DNA from 3 places in the Aureimonas sp. CAS genome. Region 2 is predicted to be linked to each of the others. Evidence: predicted binding sites of a transcription regulator. Region 2 holds the regulator's gene; each other region holds the start of a gene.

What was found. The regulator PhoB, encoded in region 2, activates phosphate uptake and scavenging genes when phosphate is short. The targets are predictions, from matches to a motif close to TGTCATNNANCTGTCAT.
Region 1: a site for PhoB is predicted at 3,963-3,979, ahead of phnD (phosphate/phosphite/phosphonate ABC transporter substrate-binding protein). Genes of this name have one in related genera too.
Region 3: a site for PhoB is predicted at 5,249-5,265, ahead of ugpB (sn-glycerol-3-phosphate ABC transporter substrate-binding protein UgpB). Genes of this name have one in related genera too.

What each region holds. Positions count from the first base shown of each region.
Region 1 covers NZ_CM187563.1:2,811,550-2,819,042, reverse strand. Annotated here, with positions in the region: gene AC6R2M_RS13490 (aspartate-semialdehyde dehydrogenase) at 263-1,294, shown strand; gene AC6R2M_RS13485 (FAD-dependent oxidoreductase) at 1,377-2,894, shown strand; gene AC6R2M_RS13480 (YiaD family glycine zipper/OmpA-like lipoprotein) at 3,160-3,822, shown strand; gene phnD (phosphate/phosphite/phosphonate ABC transporter substrate-binding protein) at 4,058-5,020, shown strand; gene phnC (phosphonate ABC transporter ATP-binding protein) at 5,097-5,915, shown strand; gene phnE (phosphonate ABC transporter, permease protein PhnE) at 5,917-6,723, shown strand; gene phnE (phosphonate ABC transporter, permease protein PhnE) at 6,723-7,493, shown strand, end outside.
Region 2 covers NZ_CM187563.1:1,091,397-1,098,889, reverse strand. Annotated here, with positions in the region: gene AC6R2M_RS05360 (aspartate aminotransferase family protein) at 1-211, opposite strand, end outside; gene AC6R2M_RS05355 (GcrA family cell cycle regulator) at 613-1,188, shown strand; gene AC6R2M_RS05350 (DUF3297 family protein) at 1,192-1,452, shown strand; gene AC6R2M_RS05345 (hypothetical protein) at 2,280-2,603, shown strand; gene phoB (phosphate regulon transcriptional regulator PhoB) at 2,914-3,624, opposite strand; gene phoU (phosphate signaling complex protein PhoU) at 3,621-4,352, opposite strand; gene pstB (phosphate ABC transporter ATP-binding protein PstB) at 4,454-5,257, opposite strand; gene pstA (phosphate ABC transporter permease PstA) at 5,278-6,576, opposite strand; gene pstC (phosphate ABC transporter permease subunit PstC) at 6,576-7,493, opposite strand, start outside.
Region 3 covers NZ_CM187563.1:3,471,459-3,478,951, reverse strand. Annotated here, with positions in the region: gene AC6R2M_RS16800 (NAD(P)H-quinone oxidoreductase) at 1-9, opposite strand, end outside; gene AC6R2M_RS16795 (LysE family translocator) at 176-796, shown strand; gene leuS (leucine--tRNA ligase) at 883-3,492, shown strand; gene AC6R2M_RS16785 (hypothetical protein) at 3,479-4,063, shown strand; gene holA (DNA polymerase III subunit delta) at 4,063-5,106, shown strand; gene ugpB (sn-glycerol-3-phosphate ABC transporter substrate-binding protein UgpB) at 5,351-6,664, shown strand; gene ugpA (sn-glycerol-3-phosphate ABC transporter permease UgpA) at 6,920-7,493, shown strand, end outside.

The DNA of each region.
Region 1 (7,493 bases), 1.7 Mb from region 2:
CGCCGCGACCAGCGCGCCCCGCGCCGTCCCTGATCCGGCGGGCCCGGCCCGTACGGCAGATCCCGTCCTGAAGGCGGCAATCGCGAGGGCTCATGGCTCTTGCGATTGACAGGACGACGCAGGCGGGCGCATAGACGCTGCCATGTTCCCGCGCTCCTCGACTAAAACCGCGATTATCTGACCGCCTCGTCCCGCACTCCCCCGGGACGGGGTTCGAGTGCTGGATAGGTCTCGCGGGGAGCGGACAGGGCTTTCGAATATCATGGGCTACAAAGTCGCCGTCGCCGGCGCGACTGGCAATGTCGGTCGCGAAATCCTTTCCATCCTCGACGAGCGCGGCTTTCCGGCCGACGAGGTCGTGGCGCTCGCCTCGCGGCGCAGCCAGGGCACCGAGGTGTCCTTCGGCGACAAGACGCTGAAGGTGAAGGCTCTCGAATCCTACGACTTCGCCGGCACCGACATCTGCCTGATGTCCGCCGGCGGCTCGGTCGCCAAGGAGTGGGCGCCGAAGATCGGCGCGGCCGGCTGCGTCGTGATCGATAATTCCTCGGCCTTCCGCTACGAGGCGGACGTGCCGCTGATCGTGCCCGAGGTGAACGCCGACGCCGTCTCCGGCTTCTCCAAGCGCAACATCATCGCCAACCCGAACTGCTCGACCGCGCAGCTCGTCGTGGCGCTCAAGCCGCTGCACGAGAAGGCGAAGATCCGCCGTGTCGTCGTCTCGACCTACCAGTCGGTCTCGGGCGCGGGCAAGGACGGCATGGACGAGCTGTTCACGCAGTCGCGCGCGGTCTTCGTGTCGGACCCGGTCGAGGCGAAGAAGTTCACCAAGCGCATCGCCTTCAACGTCATCCCCCACATCGACGTCTTCATGGAGGACGGCTCCACGAAGGAAGAGTGGAAGGTGATGGCCGAGACGAAGAAGATGCTCGACCCGAAGATCAAGGTCACCTGCACGGCCGTGCGCGTGCCGGTCTTCATCGGCCATTCCGAGAGCGTCAACATCGAGTTCGAGGAGCCGATCACGGCGGACGAGGCCCGTGCGATCCTGCGCGAGGCGCCCGGCTGCCTCGTGATCGACAAGCGCGAGGACGGCGGCTACGCCACGCCGATCGACACGGCCGGCGAGGACGCCACCTACATCTCGCGCATCCGCGAGGATCAGACGCTGGAGAACGGCCTGAACATGTGGGTCGTCGCCGACAATCTGCGCAAGGGCGCCGCGCTGAACGCGGTCCAGATCGCCGAGCTCCTGATTAACCGCAAGCTCCTGCGTCAGGCGGCGGCCGCCTGACGCTTTTCGGCGGGCGATCCCGGAACGAGAACCGTTCCAAACTCCTTCCCTTCCCGTCCTCGGATGAGAAGGGAAGGAAGCCATGGCCGCAGACGAAAAGCCCGACCTGAAGGAAACCGGCCTCGCGCTGTCCGATCTCGAAGACGCCGCGATGGTCGAAGGCGTGTTCGAGGAGGCGCCGGTTCTCCTCGTCCGGCAGGGCGGGACGATCCGGGCGTTTTCGGCCCGCTGCACCCATCTCGGCGCTCCCCTTGCCAAGGGTCTCCTTCACGAGGGCACGATCCGCTGCCCGTGGCACCATGCGCGGTTCGACGCGCAAACGGGCGAGGCGGCCGGCGCGCCGGCGCTCGGGCCTCTCTCCTGCTACGACGTCGAACGTCGGGGCGATCGCGTCCACGTGGTCGGAAAGCGTCGGTCGCAGCGCCCGGCGCCCGCCGCCGTGCCGGGACGGATCGTCATCGTGGGAACGGGCGCGGCGGGCTACGCCTGCGCCAACGAGCTGGTCCGGCTCGGAGCCGGGCCGACGGTCACGCTGCTGACGGCCGAAGGTGAGGCGCCCTACGACCGCACCTTCTGTTCCAAGCAGTATGTCGCCGGCAAGGCGCCGCGCGAGAAGCTTTCGCTCAAGCGCGACGACGCCCTGCGCGAGGCGGGCGTCACGATCCGTCTGGGCGCACGGGTGGACGCCATCGACCGGACCGCGAGGGAGCTGACGCTTGAGGGCGGCGAGCGCCTTCCCTTCGAGACGCTCGTCCTCGCGCTCGGCGGCGAACCGAACCGGGCGGAGACGCCCGGCCTCGAAAGCGCCCACGTCCTGCGTTCGCTCGAGGATGCCGACCGTCTGATCGAGGCCGCCGGCGAAGCGAAGAGCGCCGCCGTCCTCGGCTCCTCCTTCATCGGTCTGGAGGTCGCCGCCTCGCTGACGCAGCGCGGTCTGGCCGTCACGGTGATCGCGCCGAACACGGTGCCGCTCGCCAAGGTTCTGGGCGAGGAGATCGGCTCCGAGGTCCGCGCCGTGCACGAAGGCAAGGGCGTCTCGTTCCGTCTCGGACGCAAGGCCTCGTCCTACGCCGACCGCACGCTGACTCTCGACGACGGCTCGACCGTCCAGGCCGATCTGGTCGTCACCGGCATCGGCGTTTCGCCGCGCGTCGGTCTCGCGGAGGCGGCCGGGCTCGATCTCGCGTCGCGCGAGGAAGGCGGCGGCGTTCGCGTGGACGGCACCCTGCGCACCACCGATCCGGCCATCTTCGCGGTCGGCGACATCGCCTCCTATCCCGACATCCATTCCGGTCGCCGCCAGCGCGTCGAGCACTGGGTGCATGCGGGCCGGCAGGGGGAGCATGCCGCCCGCGTGATCCTCGGTCAGGAGAAGGATTTCGAGGATCTGCCCTTCTTCTGGACGGCGCATTTCGATTTCGGCCTGCGCTATGTCGGCCATGCCGCCTCGGTCGAGAGCGTCGCGGTCGAAGGCGCCGTGGCGGACCGGAACTTCGCCGCGACCATTGCGGACGGGCAGGGCGGCAAGGCTCTCGTCACGGCCAAGCGCGATCCCGCCGCGCTCGAACGCGAAGCGGCATGGGAGGCGAGGTCGGACTAAAGGTTGCATCGGCGACACACACGGGCGGAGACCGGCTCCCTCGTCCGCCCGTGCCTCCGCCTCGCCCCATTCGCCTGTCTCTAGAGCGCCGTGCGTCCGAACGGACGCAGGCCGCTCTAACTCTTTGAATCCACGCGTCAGGCTTTCCGAAAATCGATACCGATTTTCGGGCCGGTGCTGTAGCCAAACGGTCGGATTTTAAGCGAATGTGAACCATGCGGGCGGAGAGTCGCGCGCCAACGGTTTTGCCCCTCGGGAGTATTTCATGAAGAAGATCGTCGTCGCCGCGGCTTCCCTCGCCATCCTCGCCGGCTGCACCACCAACCCCTACACGGGCGAACAGCAGATTTCCCGGACGGCCGGCGGCGCGGGCATCGGCGCGGGCGTCGGCGCTCTCGGCGGCCTGATCGTCGGCGAGATCGCGGGCGTCGATCGCGGCAACGCGGCGCTCCTGGGTGCGGGCATCGGCACGCTCGCGGGCGGCTCCATCGGCGTCTACATGGACCGCCAGGAGGCCGATCTGCGCGCCCAGCTGCAGGGCACCGGCGTTTCGGTCACGCGCGTCGGCGACCGCATCATCCTGAACATGCCGTCGGCGATCACCTTCGCCACCGACCAGGATCAGGTCCGCTCGGACTTCTATTCGGTGCTGAACTCGGTCGCGATCGTCCTGAACCGCTACGACCGCTCGCTCGTCGAGGTTGCAGGCCACACCGACAATGTCGGCTCGGCCCAGTACAATCTCGGCCTGTCGCAGCGCCGCGCGGCGAGCGTCGCGAGCTACCTGCAGAGCCAAGGCGTCTCCGGCCAGCGTCTCGCGGTCCAGGGCTTCGGCCTGACGCAGCCCGTCGCCTCCAACGCGACCGAACAGGGCCGCGCGCAGAACCGCCGCGTCGAGATCCAGATCATGGCGCTCGAGCAGCGCTGATCGACGCCGAACGGCTCGAACCGATCGACGGGCCGCCTCGTGCGGCCCGTTTTGCGTTCGACGGAGGCTTCCGGCGCGCCCTCGAGCTCCCGTGTCGAGCGAGGAGGACCGCCGGGCCGCTTCCCCGCCCGTTCCCGCGCTGTCATCGATCCGTCACCTGGCCGTCACACCGCTGTATCCGAGCCTTGGCTTAACGCCCTCGTCTTCCCCCAACGGAACCGAACGAGGGCTCCCGATGACCGCTCTTTCCAAGATCCTTCTCGGCACCGCCGCCCTGGCGATCGCCCTGTCCGCCGTTCCGGCCCGCGCCGAATTCGCGCTCGACCCCCGCTTCACCGATTCCGACGGCGACATGGTCGCGGACATCCCGACCGACGAAAGCCAGCTCGTCGACCCCGACACGCTGGTCTTCGCCTATACGCCCGTCGAGGACCCGGCGATCTACGCGGACGTCTGGGCCGAGTTCATCGAGCATCTGTCCGAGGCGACCGGTAAGCCGGTCCAGTTCTTCCCCGTCCAGTCGAACGCCGCGCAGCTCGAAGCCATGCGCGCCGGCCGCCTGCACATCGCGGGCGTCAACACCGGCGGCAACCCGCTGGCCGTCGCCTGCGCCGGCTTCCGCCCCTTCGCCATGATGGCCGCCAAGGACGGCTCCTACGGTTACGAGATGGAGATCATCACCCATCCCGACACCGGCATCGAGGAGGTCGCCGACCTCGCCGGCAAGACGGTCGCCTTCACCTCCGAGACCTCCAATTCGGGCTTCAAGGCGCCGTCCGCGCTGCTCGCCTCGCAGTTCGACCTGACGGCGGGCGAGGACTTCCAGTCCGCCTTCTCCGGCGCCCACGACAATTCGATCCTCGGCGTCGCCAACCGCGACTACGACGCGGCCGCCATCGCCAATTCGGTCAAGGGCCGCATGATCGAACGCGGCGTCGTCTCCGCCGACGACCTCAAGGTGATCTACACCTCCGACACCTTCCCGACGACCGGCTATGGCGTCGTCTACAATCTGAAGCCGGAGCTCCAGCAGCAGATCCAGGACGCCTTCTTCTCCTTCGACTGGGAAGGCACGGGGCTCGCCGAGGAGTTCGGTCCGCAGGGCGAGGAGCAGTTCGTGCCCATCACCTTCCAGGAGAACTGGGGCGTCATCCGCGAGATCGATGCCGCGATGAACGTCTCCTACAACTGCAACTGATCCTTCGCCTGCTGCAGGGCGGGGGCGGCCGAACGCCGTCTCCGCCTTTCGCGCATCCTGACGGAAGGGGCTGCCCATGCTTGCGATCGAAAAGCTCGAGAAGCGCTACAAGACCGGCGACAAGGCGCTCTCGGGCGTCTCGCTCACGCTCCAGCCGGGGCAGGTCATGGGGCTGATCGGACCCTCGGGCGCGGGCAAGTCCACCCTCATCCGCTGCGTCAATCGCCTCGTCGAGCCGACCTCGGGATCGATCCGCCTCGGCGACACCGACATCGTGCGCCTCGGCCGGAGCGATCTCGCCCGCACCCGCCGCCGCATCGGCATGATCTTCCAGGAATACGCGCTCGTGGAGCGCCTGACGGTGATGGAGAACGTCCTGTCGGGCCGCCTCGGGACCGTGCCCTTCTGGCGTTCCTTCCTGCGACGCTTCCCGGCGAAGGACATCCGGGCCGCCTTCGCGCTGCTCGACCGCGTCGGGCTTCTGGCCCATGCCGACAAGCGCGCCGACGCTCTGTCCGGCGGCCAGCGCCAGCGCGTCGGCATCGCCCGCGCGCTCGCCCAGGAGCCCGAACTCCTCCTCGTCGACGAGCCGACCGCCTCGCTCGATCCCAAGACCTCCCGCCAGATCATGCGACTGATCCGGGAGATCTGCGCCGAGCGCGGCCTTCCGGCCATCATCAACATCCACGACGTGCCGCTGGCTCGGGCCTTCGTGGACCGGATCGTCGGGCTCAAGGCCGGGCGCGTCGTCTTCGACGGTACGCCGGAGGAACTCGACGAGAGCGTCCTGACGCGCATCTATGGCGAGGAGGACTGGAACGCGCTGCGCGGCAAGGCGGACGAGGCCGAGGACGGGTCGTGCGAGCCGAGCTTCGTGCGCGCGGCCGTCGCCTGACATGGACGCCGCGACCTATCCGAGCCGCTGGTCCCGCCCGCCGGTCCTGATCCGCGCGAACTGGCTGCGCTGGGCCGTCTATGGCGGCTTCGCGCTCTATCTCGTCCTTGCCGTCGGCTCGCTGGAGATCAACTGGACGCGCGTCGCCGAGGGGCTGACGCGCGGCGGACGCTTCATCGAAGGCTTCCTTCAGCCGGACTTCACCTCGCGCTGGCGCGACATCTCGCGCGGGCTCGCGGAAAGCCTGACGATGACGCTGACCTCCACCGTCGTCGGTATCCTGATCTCGATTCCCATCGGCATCGGCGCGGCCCGCAACGTCTCTCCCGTCTGGCTCTACGGCATCTGCCGCTCGATCATCGCGGTCAGCCGAGCCTTCCAGGAGGTGGTGATCGCGATCCTCTTCGTCGCCATGGTCGGCTTCGGGCCGCTGGCGGGCTTCCTCACCCTGTCCTTCGCCACGATCGGCTTCATCGCCAAGCTTCTGGCCGAGGACATCGAGGACATCGACGAGAGTCAGGCCGAGGCCGTCCGCGCGACGGGCGCGTCCTGGTTCCAGCTTCTCAACTACGGCATCCAGCCACAGGTCATGCCGCGCCTCATCGGCCTGTCGATGTATCGCTTCGACATCAATTTCCGCGAATCGGCGGTGATCGGCATCGTCGGGGCAGGCGGCATCGGCGGCACGCTGAACACGGCCATGGAGCGCTACGACTACGACACGGCGGGCGCGATCCTGATCGTCATCATCCTGATCGTGATGGCCTGCGAGTACGTCTCGTCCTTCGTGCGCGGGAGGGTGCAGTGATGGCCTCCACGACACCCGTCTGGAAGAAGCGCACGAGCGCGCAGGAATGGGCGCTCTGGGCCGGCTGGGCCGGGCTCGCGATCCTGTTCGTCTGGTGCTGGCAGGTGATGAACCAGAACACGATCTGGGCCTTCGTCTGGGACGCGCCGCGACAGGGGCGCGACCTGATCGCACGCGGGTTCCCGCCGCGCTGGGAGTACGCCTCGCAGCTGTGGAAGCCGCTGTGGGACACGATCAACATGGCGACGCTCGGCACGCTGCTCGGCACGCTCGTCGCCGTGCCGGTCGCCTTCCTCGCCGCGCGCAACACGACCCCGAGCGCGGCGGTCGCCCGCCCGCTGGCGCTGCTCGTCATCGTCGCCTCGCGCTCGATCAACTCGCTGATCTGGGCACTGGTGCTCGTCATCATCTTCGGGCCGGGCATCCTCGCGGGCATTCTCGCCATCGCCTTCCGCTCGGTCGGCTTCGTCGGAAAGCTGCTCTACGAGGCGATCGAGGAGATCGACGGCACCCAGGTCGAGGCGGTGCGCGCCACGGGCGCCGGCGCGATGCAGGTGCTGGACTACGGCATCTGGCCGCAGGTGCTCCCGGCCTTCGCCGGTATCACCGTGTTCCGCTGGGACATCAACATTCGCGAGGCCACCATTCTCGGCCTCGTCGGGGCCGGGGGCATCGGCCTGCCGCTCCAGTCCTCGCTGAACACGCTCGCCTGGAGCCAGGTCTCGGTGATCTTCGCCCTGATCCTCGTGACCGTCGTCGTCTCCGAATGG
Region 2 (7,493 bases):
CGTGCCAGAGCTTTGCCGCCTGCTCCGTCAGCGCGCCGACGAGGTGCGGATGGGCATGGCCGAGCGCGTTGACCGCGATGCCGGCGCCGAAATCGAGGAAGGTCCGGCCGTCGTCGGTCGTCACCCACACGCCCTCGCCTCGCTCGAACTTGAGGTTCGCTCTCGCATAGGTGGCGTAGAGGGCGGACCTTGCTGCGTTCGCGGCGACCATGGCGGGACTTCCGGCAGATGAAGGGTACGGCGGTCTCTTCAGAAACGAACGAAGCCTGCGGGAGGCAGGCTTCCGGACCATCTTATGATCGTCGAGGCATCGTTTCAGGCCGCTGTATACCATGGGCGCGACGCGCATTGTCAACGCGGCGGGCCCCGCCGGCCCGGCGCGGGACCGCCGTTCGGAACGCGGCAAGCTGGGGATAAGCCGATTTTCGATTCGTGCGGCGGGTTGCTCGCCTTGTCAGCGAGTCCGGCCATACGTTAATGTTTGAGCACATACCATATATCGCGCGGCGGACTTCAGTATCACATAGATATAGACGACCTCCCGGGGCCTTCAGACCCTCGGGTCGAGGACGGATTCCGCAAGACGCGCGTAAGAGACGAGGACTTTTCCCGATGAGCTGGACGGACGAACGCATCGAGCTCCTGAAGAAGCGGTGGACCGAGGGCAACAGCGCCAGCCAGATCGCGGCCGAGCTCGGCGGCGTCACGCGCAACGCGGTGATCGGCAAGGTGCACCGCCTCAAGCTGGAAAGCCGGATCAAGGCCGTCCCTTCGGAAACCGAGACCGTTGCGGCCGCCGCTCCGCGTCCCGTGATCGTCGAGACCCCGGTCGTCGAGGAGAAGGCACCGCGCCTCGTCGTTGCGGCGCCGGCGTCCATCTCGCGCCCCGCGCCCCAGCCGACCGCGCGCTCGGTGGGCTCGGCCGCGCTCAAGGTCGAGGAAGTGGTCGATCTCATCGCCCAGCCGGCGGTGGAGAGCGAGCCGCGCCGCAGCGCCGAGATCGTGCCGATCTCGCGCAACCTCACCCTGGTCCAGCTTTCCGAGCGCACCTGCAAATGGCCGCTGGGCGACCCGCTCTCGCCGGACTTCCGCTTCTGCGGCAATCATTCCGGCGACGCCTCGCCCTACTGCCAGTACCATGCGCGGATCGCCTTCCAGCCGGTCGCCGACCGCCGCCGGGCGCGCTGATCGATGGCGGACGCGACGAACCTGCCCGACCGCCTGTCGAACGACCCCGACAGCCCCTTCCATGACGAGGCGCTGCTCCAGCGCGGCATCGGCATCCGCTTCAAGGGCGTCGAGAAGACCAATGTCGAGGAGTATTGCGTCTCCGAGGGCTGGATCCGCGTGGCGGCCGGCAAGACGCTCGATCGCAAGGGCAAGCCTCTGACGATCAAGCTGAAGGGCGAGGTCGAGCCCTATCTGCGCGACGACGCGCCGGCGGAGGGCTGAGCGCGCCGAGCGCTTCCGATCCTGCGCATCGGGCTTTCGGGAACCGGGTACGGGTCTCGGGCCGGTGCGGCAGCCGATGATACGGGCCGGCGCCTCGGCGTCCGGTCCGCGCGTTCCCCTTCGCCGCCCTTCGTCCAGGACGGCGAAGGGGAACGGTCTTTCGTCTTCCGCTCGTGGGCCGACCGTCGGCGCCCTGCCACGCTCTCATCCGCCTGCCGGGACTTGTCTCCCCAAGGGGAGAAGGGGAGGCTTCGCCGCCCTGCCCGTCCGCCGTGTCGACCGTTCGAATGCTTGGGTGAGCGCACCGAAAGAGGCGCCATTCCTCTCCCGGAACGGGAGAGGGTGGATGCGAGCGCGAGCGAGCAGCCGGGTGAGGGCCTCGTCGGGCTCGGCCGCTGAAGACGGTTCTTCCTTCGCCACGCTCATCCCGTGACCGCACCCAGGACGATCATCGAGCGCCGGCGCCCTGCGATGCCCTCATCCGCCTGCCGGCACCTTCTCCCCAAGGGGAGAAGGAGAAGCTTCGCCGCGATGTCGACCGTTCGAATGCTTGCGTGAGCGCATCGAAAGAGGCGCCATTCCTCTCCCCTCGGGGAGAGGGTGGATGCGAGCGCGAGCGAGCAGCTGGGTGAGGGCCTCGTCGGGCTCGCCGCTGAACACAGTCTTCAGCTTCGAGGCCCCGTCCCCAGCGTTAGCCATCCCGCGTTGCGTCTTCGGACCGCAACAAGACTCCAAGTGACTTCACGGAAGTCTGGCGGTAGAAGAATGGGGCCGCAATGTGGCGGCGAGGCATCCGCCTGTGGGATGCCGTCAACGGAGCCTCTCCCATGCGGAGCCTTCTCGCCGCGCTCATCAGCGCTTCCGTCATCCTCTCGGCCACGGCCGCTTCGGCGCTGGACCGCCGCGTCGTCATCCACAACGGCGCCAAGGAGCCGATCTTCTACCTTCACGGGTCCAACACCGGCACCACCGACTGGGAGGAGGACATCCTCGGCAACGACGTCCTGATGCCCGGCGCGGAAGTGCGGGTGAACTTCGACGACGGCACCGGCTTCTGCGTCTTCGACTTCAAGGCGACGTTCGAGAGCGGGCGCGAGGAAACCGAATACGGGGTGAACGTCTGCGAGGTCTCGCGCTTCACCTTCCGCTGAGGCGGCCGCAGACGCAAAGCCGCGGCGCTTACGCTTCGCCTTCTCCCGCTGCGCGGGAGAAGGTCCCGGCAGGGGGATGAGGGCATGACGCCCGCAACGTCAGAAAAGAGGACGTCCGCGCAACGCCGAGCTCGACGACGCCCCTGTCTGTGCCTGGATGTTGTAGGCTGTTGATCCGCCAGCGGCGTTGCGTCCGCCGGGGCGAGCCACTCGTCTCGCCCGTCCTTCGGACCCCTCTCCCTTTGAGGGAGAGGAGTGCGCGTCGTCCTGCTTCCGCGCATCCACGTGCCCGAGGGGCGTCCGCGGTCCCTCAGGCCGATTTCGCCGCGAAGGTCTCGTCGAGCGAGTAGCCGGCGCCACGCACGGTGCGGATCGGGTCGCGCAAGCGGCCGCGATTGATCGCCTTGCGCAGGCGCCCGACATGGACGTCGACGGTGCGCTCGTCGACATAAATCCCCTGCCCCCAGACGCCGTCGAGCAGCTGCTCGCGCGAGAACACGCGGCCGGGCGCCTGCATGAGGAATTCCAGCAGCTTGAACTCCGTCGGGCCGAGGCGCACCTCGCGGCCCGCCCGGCGCACGCGGCGCGTCTCGCGGTCGAGGTCGAGGTCGCCGGCCGTCAGCTGCGTCGCGACGCGCTCGGGGCTCGCCCGGCGTAGCATGGCGCGGATGCGCGCCATCAGCTCCAGCGTCGAGAAGGGCTTCACGACATAGTCGTCCGCGCCGACGGACAGGCCGCGCACGCGCTCGTCCTCTTCGCCGCGCGCCGTCAGCATCAGGATGGGCAGGCGCTGCGTCTCGGAGCGAAGGCGCAGGCGCCGGCAGAGCTCGACGCCGGACAGGCCCGGCAGCATCCAGTCGAGGATCAGGAGGTCCGGCACCTTCTCGCGCAGCCGGAGATCGGCTTCGTCGCCGCGCGCGATCACCTCCGCGCTGTAGCCTTCGGCCTCCAGATTGTAGCGGAGAAGAACGCCCAGCGCCTCGTCGTCCTCGACGACGGCGATGTGGGGCCCCGTCGTCACAGGACCGTCCCCACGGTCCCGCCCGGCTCGGCGACGATGGCATGGGTGCGGTCGTCCTTCGGACGCTCGCCTTCGACCTGTTCGCCGGTCTTGATGTAGTAGATCGTCTCGGCGATGTTCGTCGCGTGGTCGCCGATGCGCTCGATGTTCTTGGCCGAGAACAGGAGATGCGTGCAGGCGGTGATGTTGCGCGGGTCCTCCATCATGTAGGTCAGGAGTTCGCGGAAGATCGAGGTGTACATCGCGTCGATCTCTTCGTCGCGCGCCCGCACCATCTCGGCGCGGTCCTCGTCGCGCCGCGCATAGGCGTCGAGCACTTCCTTCAGCTGTTCGAGCGCGAGCCCCGACAGATGCTCCAGGCCCCGCACGAGCTTGACCGGCTGGCCGTGCTCGTGCACGGCGATCACGCGCTTGGCGATGTTCTTGCCCATGTCGCCGATGCGCTCGATGTCGTTCGAGATGCGGATCGCGCCGACGATCTCGCGCAGGTCCTGCGCCATCGGCTGGCGCTTGGCGATGGTGCGGATCGCGTGCTCGTCGAGCTCGCGCTGCGCCTCGTCGAGAAGCCGGTCGTCGGCGATCACGCGCTGGGCGAGCTGGATGTCGCTCTTGATGAGCGCGGTGACCGATTGCTCGACCATCCGCTCGGCCTGCCCGCCCATCTCGGAGATGCGGCGCAGGATGGCTTTCAGCTCGTCGTCGTAGGACGAAACGATGTGTCCGGGCATGCTCTTCTCCCCGTGAGCGGTGCGTGGCTCCGCACGCGATGGTCGCTCAAACTCTTCGGTTCTCGCGCATCGGGCCGTCGAGGGCCCGCTACCCTGTCCGGTCAGCCGAAGCGGCCGGTGATGTAGTCGCGCGTGCGCTTGTCGTCCGGGTTCTGGAACATCTTCTCGGTCGGCCCGACCTCGACGATGCGGCCCAGATGGAACATGGCCGTGCGCTGCGAGACGCGCGCGGCCTGCTGCATGGAGTGGGTCACGATGACGATGGTGAAGTTCTGCTTCAACTCGTCGATCAGCGCCTCGATGGTGGCGGTCGCGATCGGGTCGAGCGCCGAGCAGGGCTCGTCCATCAGGATCACCTCGGGCGAGACCGCGATGGCGCGCGCGATGCACAGGCGCTGCTGCTGGCCGCCCGACAGGCCCGTGCCCTGCTCGTGCAGGCGGTCCTTCACCTCCTCGAACAGACCCGCCTTCTTCAGGGAGGTGACGACGATCTCCTCCAGATCGGCCTTGCTCTTGGCGAGGCCGTGGATCTTCGGGCCGTAGCCGACATTCTCGAAGATCGACTTCGGGAAGGGGTTCGGCTTCTGGAACACCATGCCGACGCGGGCGCGAAGCTCCACGACGTCGAGGCTCTTGTCGTAGATGTCCTCGCCGTCGAGCGTGATCTTTCCGACGACGCGCGCGCCCTCGATCGTGTCGTTCATGCGGTTCAGGCAGCGCAGGAAGGTCGACTTGCCGCAGCCCGAGGGGCCGATCAGCGCCGTCACCTGGCGCTCGGGAATGTCGATGCCGACCTCGTAGAGCGCCTGCTTGGCGCCGTAGAAGACGTCGACCTTCTCGCCCTTCATCTTGATCGGGGTCTTGGGGGCCGGAACCGTCATCGGCTCGGAGACGAGCTTGTGCATGGGAGTATCCATCTGATCGGCTACCAGCGGCGCTCGAAGCGGCGGCGCAGGAGGATGGCGGCGATGTTCATGACCGCCAGGAAGAGGAGGAGGACGATGATGGCGCCGGAGGTGCGCTCCACGAAGGCGCGGTCCGCCTCGTTCGCCCACATGAAGATCTGGACCGGCAGCGCGGTGGCCGCGTCCATCGGGCCGCTCGGATAGTCGGCGACGAAGGCGACCATGCCGATGAGGAGCAGCGGCGCCGTCTCGCCCAGCGCCTGGGCGAGACCGATGATCGTGCCCGTCAGGATGCCGGGCGCGGCCAGCGGCAGCACGTGGTGGAACACCATCTGGTTGCGCGAGGCGCCGAGGCCCAGCGCCGCCGAGCGGATCGAGGGCGGCACGGCGCGGAGCGCGGCGCGCGTCGCGATGATGATCGTCGGCAGCGTCATCAGCGTAAGCACGAGCCCGCCGACGAGCGCGGCCGAACGAGGCAGGCCGAAATAGTTGATGAAGACCGCCAGACCCAGGAGGCCGAACACGATGGAGGGCACGGCGGCCAGATTGTTGATGTTCACCTCGATGAGGTCGGTGAACCTGTTCTTGGGCGCGAACTCCTCCAGGTAGATCGAGGCCGCGACGCCGATCGGCAGCGCCAGAGCGAGCACGATCAGCATCATCATGAAGGAGCCGACGATCGCGACGCCCACGCCCGCCGTCTCGGCGCGCGAGGAGGCGCCGAAGGTGAAGAGCCCGGTGTTGAAGCGCTGCGACAGGTCGCCCGCCTCCTGCAGTTCGTCCATCCAGCGCAGCTGGAGGTCGCTGACCGGACGGCGGCTCTCCTCGACGTTGAGGTTGAACTGGCCCTTGAGCGCGGAATCGATGGTCGAGTTCGCGGGGAGCCAGACCTCCTGCGTCGTGCCGATCACGGAAGGGTCGTCGAGAACGACGTTGCGCAGGATGGTGCGCACGCCCTGGCTGACCATGGCGCCGGCCTGGGTCATCTCCTGGCGGTTTTCCGGGTCGATGCCGAGGCGCTCGGCGATCGCCGCCTGCGCCAGCGCCGGATAGTTCGCCCGCATCAGGACCGCCGGGTCCGGCTGCCCCGTGCCGTCCGGGTCGAGAACCTCGGCCGAGAAGGTGATCGGCAGGCGCAGCTCGGTCTGCCAGAAGGCGGTGTAGCCCTGGCTGATCACCGTCCACAGAAGCCAGACGAGGAAGAACAGGCCGACCGCGATCGCGGAGATGCCGTAGGCCTTGAAGCGGCGCTCGGCGGCATAGCGGCGCTTGATCCCGATGTCGCGGCGCGGCGGCGCCTTCGAAAGGGTCTCGCTCATTACTCGTACTGCTCCCGATAGCGGCGCACGATCTGCAGCGCGACGATGTTGAGCCCCAGCGTGATGACGAAGAGCGTCAGGCCGAGCGCGAAGGCGACGAGGCTCTGCGGCGAGGTGAAGTCGATGTCGCCGGTGAGCTGGGAGACGATCTTGACGGTGACCGTCGTCATCGCCTCGAAGGGGTTGATGGTGATGTTGGCCGCGATGCCGGCCGCGAGGACCACGATCATGGTCTCGCCGATGGCGCGCGACATGGTGAGGAGGAGCGCCGAGACGACGCCCGGAAGGGCGGCGGGCAGGACCACCTTCTTGATCGTCTCCGAGCGCGTGGCGCCGAGGCCGAGCGAGCCGTCGCGAAGCGAGCGCGGCACCGCCGTGATGACGTCGTCGGACAGCGAGGAGACGAAGGGGATCAGCATGATGCCCATCACGAGGCCGGCGGTCAGCACCGACTGCGCCTGAATGAAGGGCACGAAGCCGCCGCCCGCGATCGCGGAGAGCTGCGCGGAGAGATCGCGCAGGAAGGGGCCGACGGTGATGAGCGCGAAGAAGCCGTAGACGATGGTGGGGATGCCGGCCAGCACCTCCAGCAGCGGCTTGACGACCGAGCGCGTCCGGTTGCTGGCGTATTCGGCCATGTAGATGGCGGCGAAGAGCCCGGTCGGCACGGCGAAGAGCATGGCGACGAAGGCGATGTAGAGCGTGCCCGCCAGGAGCGGCACGAGGCCGAACTGTCCCGCCTGCGTCGTGCCGGCCGCCGCGAAGCGCGGCTCCCAGACGGTGCCGAACAGGAACTCGTGGATCGGGACGTAGGAGAAGAACTCGCGCGCCTCGAAGAGCATCGACAGGACGATGCCGACCGTCGTCAGGATCGCGATCGAGGAGGCGATGATGAGGAAGGCCCGCACGATCGCCTC
Region 3 (7,493 bases), 1.2 Mb from region 2:
CGATCCCATCTCGCCTCTCCGTCGACAACGCTTCGTGCCCCGCGAAGTAGGGAAGCCGCCGCGCGAAGTCGAACGCGCGGCGGCTGTATCCCCACGCGGCCCATGCTAGAGCTTTCGGGCTCCGAGCGCTCGCGCGTCCGGCCCGCCCCCGCTCGGACGATCGACGATGCAGACGCTGACCCATCTCCTGCCGGTCTATCTCGCCTACGTCCTGACCACGGCGAGCCCGGGGCCGAGCAACATGGCGATCATGGGCACGGCGATGCGCCAGGGCCGGCGCCCCGCCCTCGCCTTCGCCTGCGGCACGATCACCGGTTCGGCGACGTGGGCGTGTCTGGCCGCGAGCGGCCTCTCCGCCGTCCTCGCCACCTATGCCGGGGCCATGACGATCGTTCGGATCGTCGGCGGGCTCTATCTTCTGTTCCTCGCCTACAAGGCGGCGAAGGCCGCGATGACCGCGCGCCCGATCGACCCGGGCGCGAGCGCGCCCGGCAGCGTCTCCTACGGCACGCTCTACCGTCGGGGCCTGCTCATCCACCTCACCAATCCGAAGGCGATCCTCGGCTGGATCTCGATCATGTCGCTCGGCCTTCGGCCGGGCATGCCGGCGCATGTCCTGCCGATGATCCTCGTCGGCTGCATCGCGCTCGGCATCACGATCTTCTCCACCTACGCGCTCGTCTTCTCCTCCGCGCCGATGGTCGCGCTCTACGCGCGGGCGCGCCGCCTCATCGAGGGCTCGATCGCCATCTTCTTCGCGGCGGCGGCCGCCCATCTCCTCACCGCGCACGGCTGATCCGACCGGCATGGCGTCCGGCGGCGGGAGCGGCTAAGAACCGTTCCGAACGCCCAGCCGACATTCTGACCGATCGACGATCTTCCATGGCCACCGAACGCTACAATCCGAAAAGCTCCGAACCGCGCTGGCGAAAGGCCTGGGACGAGGCGAAGCTCTTCGAAACCGACACGGCCGCCGGCGGCGATCCCTATTACGTGCTGGAGATGTTCCCCTATCCCTCGGGGCGCATTCACATGGGCCACGTGCGCAACTACGCGATGGGCGACGTCGTCGCCCGCTACAAGCGCGCCAGGGGCTTCAACGTCCTGCATCCGATGGGCTGGGACGCCTTCGGCCTGCCGGCCGAGAACGCGGCGCGCGACAACAAGGTGAACCCGCGCGACTGGACCTACGCCAACATCGAGACGATGAAGGGCCAGCTGAAGACGATGGGCCTGTCGCTCGACTGGTCCCGCGAATTCGCCACCTGCGACCCCGCCTACTACCGCCATCAGCAGAAGCTGTTCCTCGACTTCTGGAAGGCCGGCCTCGTCGAGCGGCGCTCCGCCAAGGTCAACTGGGACCCGGTCGACATGACCGTGCTCGCCAACGAGCAGGTGATCGACGGGCGCGGCTGGCGCTCGGGCGCGCTCGTCGAGCAGCGCGACCTGACGCAGTGGTTCCTGAAGATCACCGACTTCGCGCAGGATCTCGACGCCGCCCTCGACGGCCTTCCCGGCTGGCCGGAGAAGGTGAAGCTGATGCAGCGCAACTGGATCGGCAAGTCGCGTGGGCTCGAGGTCGATTTCGCCCTGACGACGCCGACGGCGGGCTTCGAGGCGATCACTTGCTTCACCACGCGCCCGGACACGATGCACGGCGCGAGCTTCGTGGCGATCTCGCCCGACCATCCGCTCTCGCTGGCGCTGGAGGCAAAGGACGAGGCGCTGGCCGAGTTCAACGCCGAGTGCCGGCGCATCGGCACCTCGGAGGAGGCGCTGGAGAAGGCCGAGAAGCGCGGCCGAAACACCGGCCTCACCGTCCGCCATCCGGCCGAGGACCGCGAGCTGCCGGTCTGGATCGGCAATTTCGTGCTGATGGGCTACGGCACGGGCGCCGTCTTCGGCTGCCCGGCGCACGACCAGCGCGATCTCGACTTCGCCCGCAAATACGACCTCCTCGTGCGCAACGCCTTCCACATGCCCGGCGAGACGAACGAGATCGCCGACACGGCGCTGGTGCCGGCCAAGTCGGAGCGCGTCGTCTATGTCGAGCAGTTCGCGGGCGTAAGCGAGGCGACCGGCGAGGAGGCGATCGAGCGCACGATCGAGTGGTTCGAGGCGCGCGGGTCCGGCCGGGGCGTCACGCGGTTCCGCCTGCGCGACTGGCTGATCTCGCGCCAGCGCTACTGGGGCTGCCCGATCCCGGTCATCCACTGCGAGACCTGCGGCGCGGTGCCCGAGGCGGACGGGAACCTGCCCGTCACCCTTCCGCCGGAGGTCGAGTTCGACACGCCCGGCAACCCGCTCGACCGGCACCCGACCTGGCGCCACGTCGCCTGCCCGCAATGCGGCGGCCCGGCCCGGCGCGAGACGGACACGATGGACACGTTCGTCGATTCCTCGTGGTACTTCGCGCGCTTCACCAGCCCGCAGGCCGAAACGCCGACCGTTCCCGCGATCGCCGACCGCTGGCTGCCGGTGGACCAGTATATCGGCGGCATCGAGCACGCGATCCTGCATCTCCTCTACTCGCGCTTCTTCGCGCGGGCGATGAGCGCGACCGGCCACATGGACGTGGCCGAGCCCTTCAAGGGCCTGTTCACGCAGGGCATGGTGGTCCACGAGACCTACCGGACGCTCGGCGAGGGCACGGCGCGCGAATGGGTGCCGCCGGTCGACGTCGACTTCTTCGAGGAGGGCGGCGAGCGCCGCGCCCGGCGCCTCTCGGACGGCGCACCGCTCGAGATCGGCTCCATCGAGAAGATGTCGAAGTCGAAGAAGAACGTCGTCGATCCCGACGACATCATCGCCTCGCTCGGCGCAGACACCGCGCGCTGGTTCATGCTGTCGGACTCGCCGCCCGAGCGCGACGTGATCTGGACGGAGGCGGGCGTCGAAGGCGCGCACCGCTTCGTGCAGCGTGTCTGGCGTCTGGTGGCCGAGAACGCCGGGCCGGCGACGGGCGGCTTCGACGGCGCGTGGAGCGAGGCGGCGACGAATGTGCGCCGCGCCGCCCACCGCACCGCCGCGGGCGTGGCCGACGACATCGAGCGCCTCGCCTTCAACAAGGCGGTCGCGCGCATCTACGAACTGGTCAACGCGCTCTTCGCCGCGCTCCAGCCGGAGGCGGTGCAGGCCGATGAATCGCTGCGCGCGGCGGGCGCTGAGGCGCTGTCGATCCTCGTGCGCCTCTTCGCGCCGATGATGCCGCATCTGGCCGAGGAGTGCTGGCGGGAGCTGGGCCGGGACGAGCTCGTGGCGGCCGCGCCCTGGCCGAGCGTCGATCCGGCGCTCCTGCGCGACGACGAGATCGTGCTGCCGGTGCAGATCAACGGAAAGAAGCGCGGCGACGTGCGCGTGCCGGCGGAGGCCGGCAAGGACGAGGTGGAGGCGATGATTCTCGCCCTCGACTTCGTGCGCGAATCGCTGAAGGGTGAGCGCCCCAAGCGGGTGGTCGTGGTTCCGGGAAGGATCGTCAATGTCGTCCTCTAGCACCTTCACGCGCCGCGCCGGCCGCGCCGCCGCGCTCGGCCTCGCCTTGGCCCTCGCCGCCTGTCAGGCCGCGCCGCTCTACGGCACCACGTCGATCGATCCCGCGACCGGCGCCTCCAACGCCGCGCTCGCCCAGCTTCGCGGCCGGATCGCCGTCGTGGAGGCGCAGGCGCGGACCGACCAGATCCTGCGCAACGCGCTTCTGTTCCAGCTGAACGGCGCCGAGCCGGTGCGCGACCCGATCTATCAGGTGACGCTCGCCGTCTCCGGATCGGATTCCGCCGTCTCGATCCAGGGCGGCAGCGGCACGCCGCGCGCCAGCGTCTACCGCATGAGCGCCACCTACACGGTGACCCGCGTCGCCGACGGGCGGATCGTGGCGCGCGGTTCGCGCTTCGCCACCTCGCCCTACGACCGGTCGGACCAGCTCTTCGCCGCCCAGCGCGCGCTTCTGAACGCGCGGCAGAACGCGGGCGAGACGCTGGCCGCGCAGATCACCCTCGCCATCGCGCCCATCCTTCGCGGCGACGTCTCCGGGCAGCCCTCGGCCGCCGCCCTGCCCCGGACCTGATGGCCCAGAAGCGCGCCGGCGAGGTCGACGCCTTCCTGGCGCGGCCCGACCACGCCTTTCCGGTGATCCTGCTCTACGGGCCGGATCCCGGCCTCGTCGCCGAACGGGCCGAGGCGATCGCGGACAAGTCCGGCGTCGATCGCTCGGACCCCTTCGCCTCCGTCCTCCTGCAGGCGGACGAGCTGGAGCGCGAGATCGGCCGTCTCTTCGACGAGGCGCGCACGATCAGCCTCTTCGGCGGGCGCCGGCTGATCCGGGTGAAGGGTGCGGGCAACGGCCGCAATCTGGCCGACGCCGTCTCCGATCTCGCCGCCGACCCGCCGAGGGACGCCGTCGTCGTCATCGAGGCGGGCGACCTGAAGAAGAATTCGGGCCTGCGCCTCAACGCCGAGCGCGGCCACGCCGCGATGGCCCTGCCCTGCTACCAGGACGAGGGCCGCGCGCTCGACCGCATGATCGACGAGGAGACGGGGGCGAGCGGCCTCGTCATCGAGCGCGGCGCGCGCGAGCTCCTGAAGAGCCGGCTCGGCGCCGACCGCATGGCCTCGCGCGGCGAGGTCCGCAAGCTCTGTCTCTACGCCCACGGGCGCCCCGGCATCACCGAGGAGGACGTGGCGGCCGTCGTGGGCGACGTGTCGGCCGAGACGGTGGACGAGGCGGTGGACGCGGCGGCCGGCGGCGACGTGCGCAAGCTGCCCGAGCTGATCGAGCGCCTGACCTCGTCCGGCACCTCCACCTTCCAGCTCCATTCGGCGCTGCTGCGCCACTTCCACCAGCTCCTGTCGATCCGCGAGGAGGTGGAGGCGGGCGGCGCGACCGTCGGCGCGGCGGTGGAGAAGCGCCGGCCGCACTTCCGGCGCAAGGACGCGCTCCTGGCCGCCGCCGCGGCCTGGGACCGCGCGGGCCTCGTTTCGACGCTCTCGCGCATCGAGGCGGACGTGTTGACGAGCCGCAAGGAAGCCGCGCTCGCCATGACGATCACCCACCGCACGCTGGTCGAGATCGGCGTCGAAGCCGCGCGCCGGCGTCTGACACGGCGCTGACCGCACCCGAGGTTGCCGGCGACGGCGCAGGATTCAGCCTGTGATGGTCCGGCGCCGCGCCCTCGAGCGTGTTCTGCGGCGTTTACCGCGACAGGTATTTCCGTCGGCGCGGCGTTTTGCGAGCGCAGCCAGGGGTTTCACGCGTCACCGAACTGTCATAGAAGTTTCACGCAGCCGTCGGGCAGCGTCGTTAGGAGGACGACGCCGTCACTTGAAGAACGGCCCCCTGGGGAGACGATTTGACATGAAGAACACCCTCGCAAGGGCCGGTGGAGCTGCGCTCCTGGCCTCCGTCGCCTTCGCCATGCCCGCCTCGGCGCAGACCGAGATCCAGTGGTGGCATGCCATGTCCGGCGCCAACAACGACGTCGTCGAGACGCTGGCGAAGGAATTCAACGAATCGCAGTCGGACTACCGGGTCGTCCCGGCCTATCGCGGCACCTATCCCGAGACGCTGAACGCCGGTATCGCCGCCTTCCGCGCCGGCCAGGCCCCGCACATCATCCAGGTCTTCGACGTCGGCACCGGCGTGATGATGAACGCCGAAGGCGCGGTGAAGCCGGTCGCCGACATCCTGTCGATGGGCGGGTCAGAGTTCGATCCCTCGCAGTATCTGCCGGGCATCGTCGCCTACTATTCGCGCCCGGACGGCACGATGCTGTCCTTCCCCTACAATTCCTCCTCGCCGATCCTCTACTACAACAAGGACCTGTTCGAGGAAGCCGGTCTCGACCCCGAGACCCCGCCGACCACCTGGCCGGAGGTCTTCGAGGCCGCCCGCACCATCAAGGAGTCCGGCGCGGCGCCCTGCGGCCTGACCTCCACCTGGCTGACCTGGATCGGCCTGGAGAACTTCGCGGCCTGGAACAACCTCCAGTACGGGACCAACGAGAACGGCCTCGCCGGCTCCGACGTGGAGCTGAAGATCAACGAGGGCCAGTTCGTCACGCACTTCCAGAACATCGCCGATCTCGCCGCCGACGACACGTTCCGCTACGGCGGCCGCACCTCCGAGGCCAAGCAGCTCTTTCTGTCGGGCGAGTGCGCGATCATGACCGAGTCCTCCGGCGGTCTCGGCGACGTCATCAACTCCGGCATGAATTACGGGCTCGGCCAGCTTCCCTACTATCCGGAAGCCGAGGGCGCGCCGCAGAACACCATCCCCGGCGGCGCCTCGCTCTGGGTCTTCGACGGCAAGTCGGACGAGGAATACGAGGGCGTCGCGGCCTTCTTCGAGTTCCTGTCGCAGACCGAGATCCAGTCGCGCCTGCATCAGGTCTCGGGCTATCTGCCGGTGACGCTCGCCGCCTACGAGGCGACGAAGGAATCGGGCTTCTACGAGGAGAACCCGGGCCGCGAGATCCCGATCTCGCAGATGATGGGCAAGGAGCCGACCGAGAACTCGCGCGGCGTGCGCCTCGTCAACCTGCCGCAGATCCGCGACATTCAGAACGAGGAGTTCGAGCGGATGCTGGCCGGCCAGCAGACGGCGCAGGAAGCGCTGGACCGGGCCGTGGAGCGCGGCAACGCCGCCATCCAGGAAGCCCTCGGCAACTGACCGGACGGGGCGGGCTGTCGTCGTCCTTCGAGGTCGCGGCGGCTCGCCCCCCTCTGCCCTGCCGGGCATCTCCCCCTCAAGGGGGGAGATCGGCAGTTTCAAATCGAAGTGCGCCCTCCGAGGCGTCGAAGACGATTCGGCGGCGCTCCTACCGCGTGATCTCCCCCCTCGCGGGGGAGATGGGCGGCAGCCCAGAGGGGGGCCCGCCGCCGCAATGCTCCACGAGAAAGCGCGACCACGCATGAAAGCCGAACGATGACGCCCCGCGTGGTCTTTCCCAACAAGGTCCTGCCCTACGTGCTGCTCGCCCCGCAGCTCGTCATCATCGCGATCTTCTTCTACTGGCCGGCCAGCCAGGCGCTCTATCAGTCGGTGCTGCGCGAGGACCCGTTCGGCCTCTCCTCCAGCTTCGTCGGCCTGCGCAACTTCCGCCGCGTCCTGTCCGACCCGGCCTATCTGAACGCGCTGCAGAACACGGCGGTCTTCTCCGCGCTGGTCGCCTTCTTCGCCATGGCGATCGCGCTTCTTCTCGCCGTCCAGGCCGACAAGATCATCCGCGGCAAGGGCTTCTACCGCACCATGCTGATCTGGCCCTACGCCATCGCCCCGGCGATCGCGGGCATGGTCTGGCTGTTCATGTTCAACCCGGCCATGGGCACCTTCGCCTTCAGCCTACGCTCCGCCGGCTTTGCCTGGGACCCGCTCCTGAAGGGCGATCAGGCCATGGCGCTCGTCATCGCGGCAGCGGCCTGGAAGCAGATCTCCTACAATTTCCTGTTCTTCGTCGCCGGGCTTCAGGCGATCCCGAAGACGCTGATCGAGGCCGCCG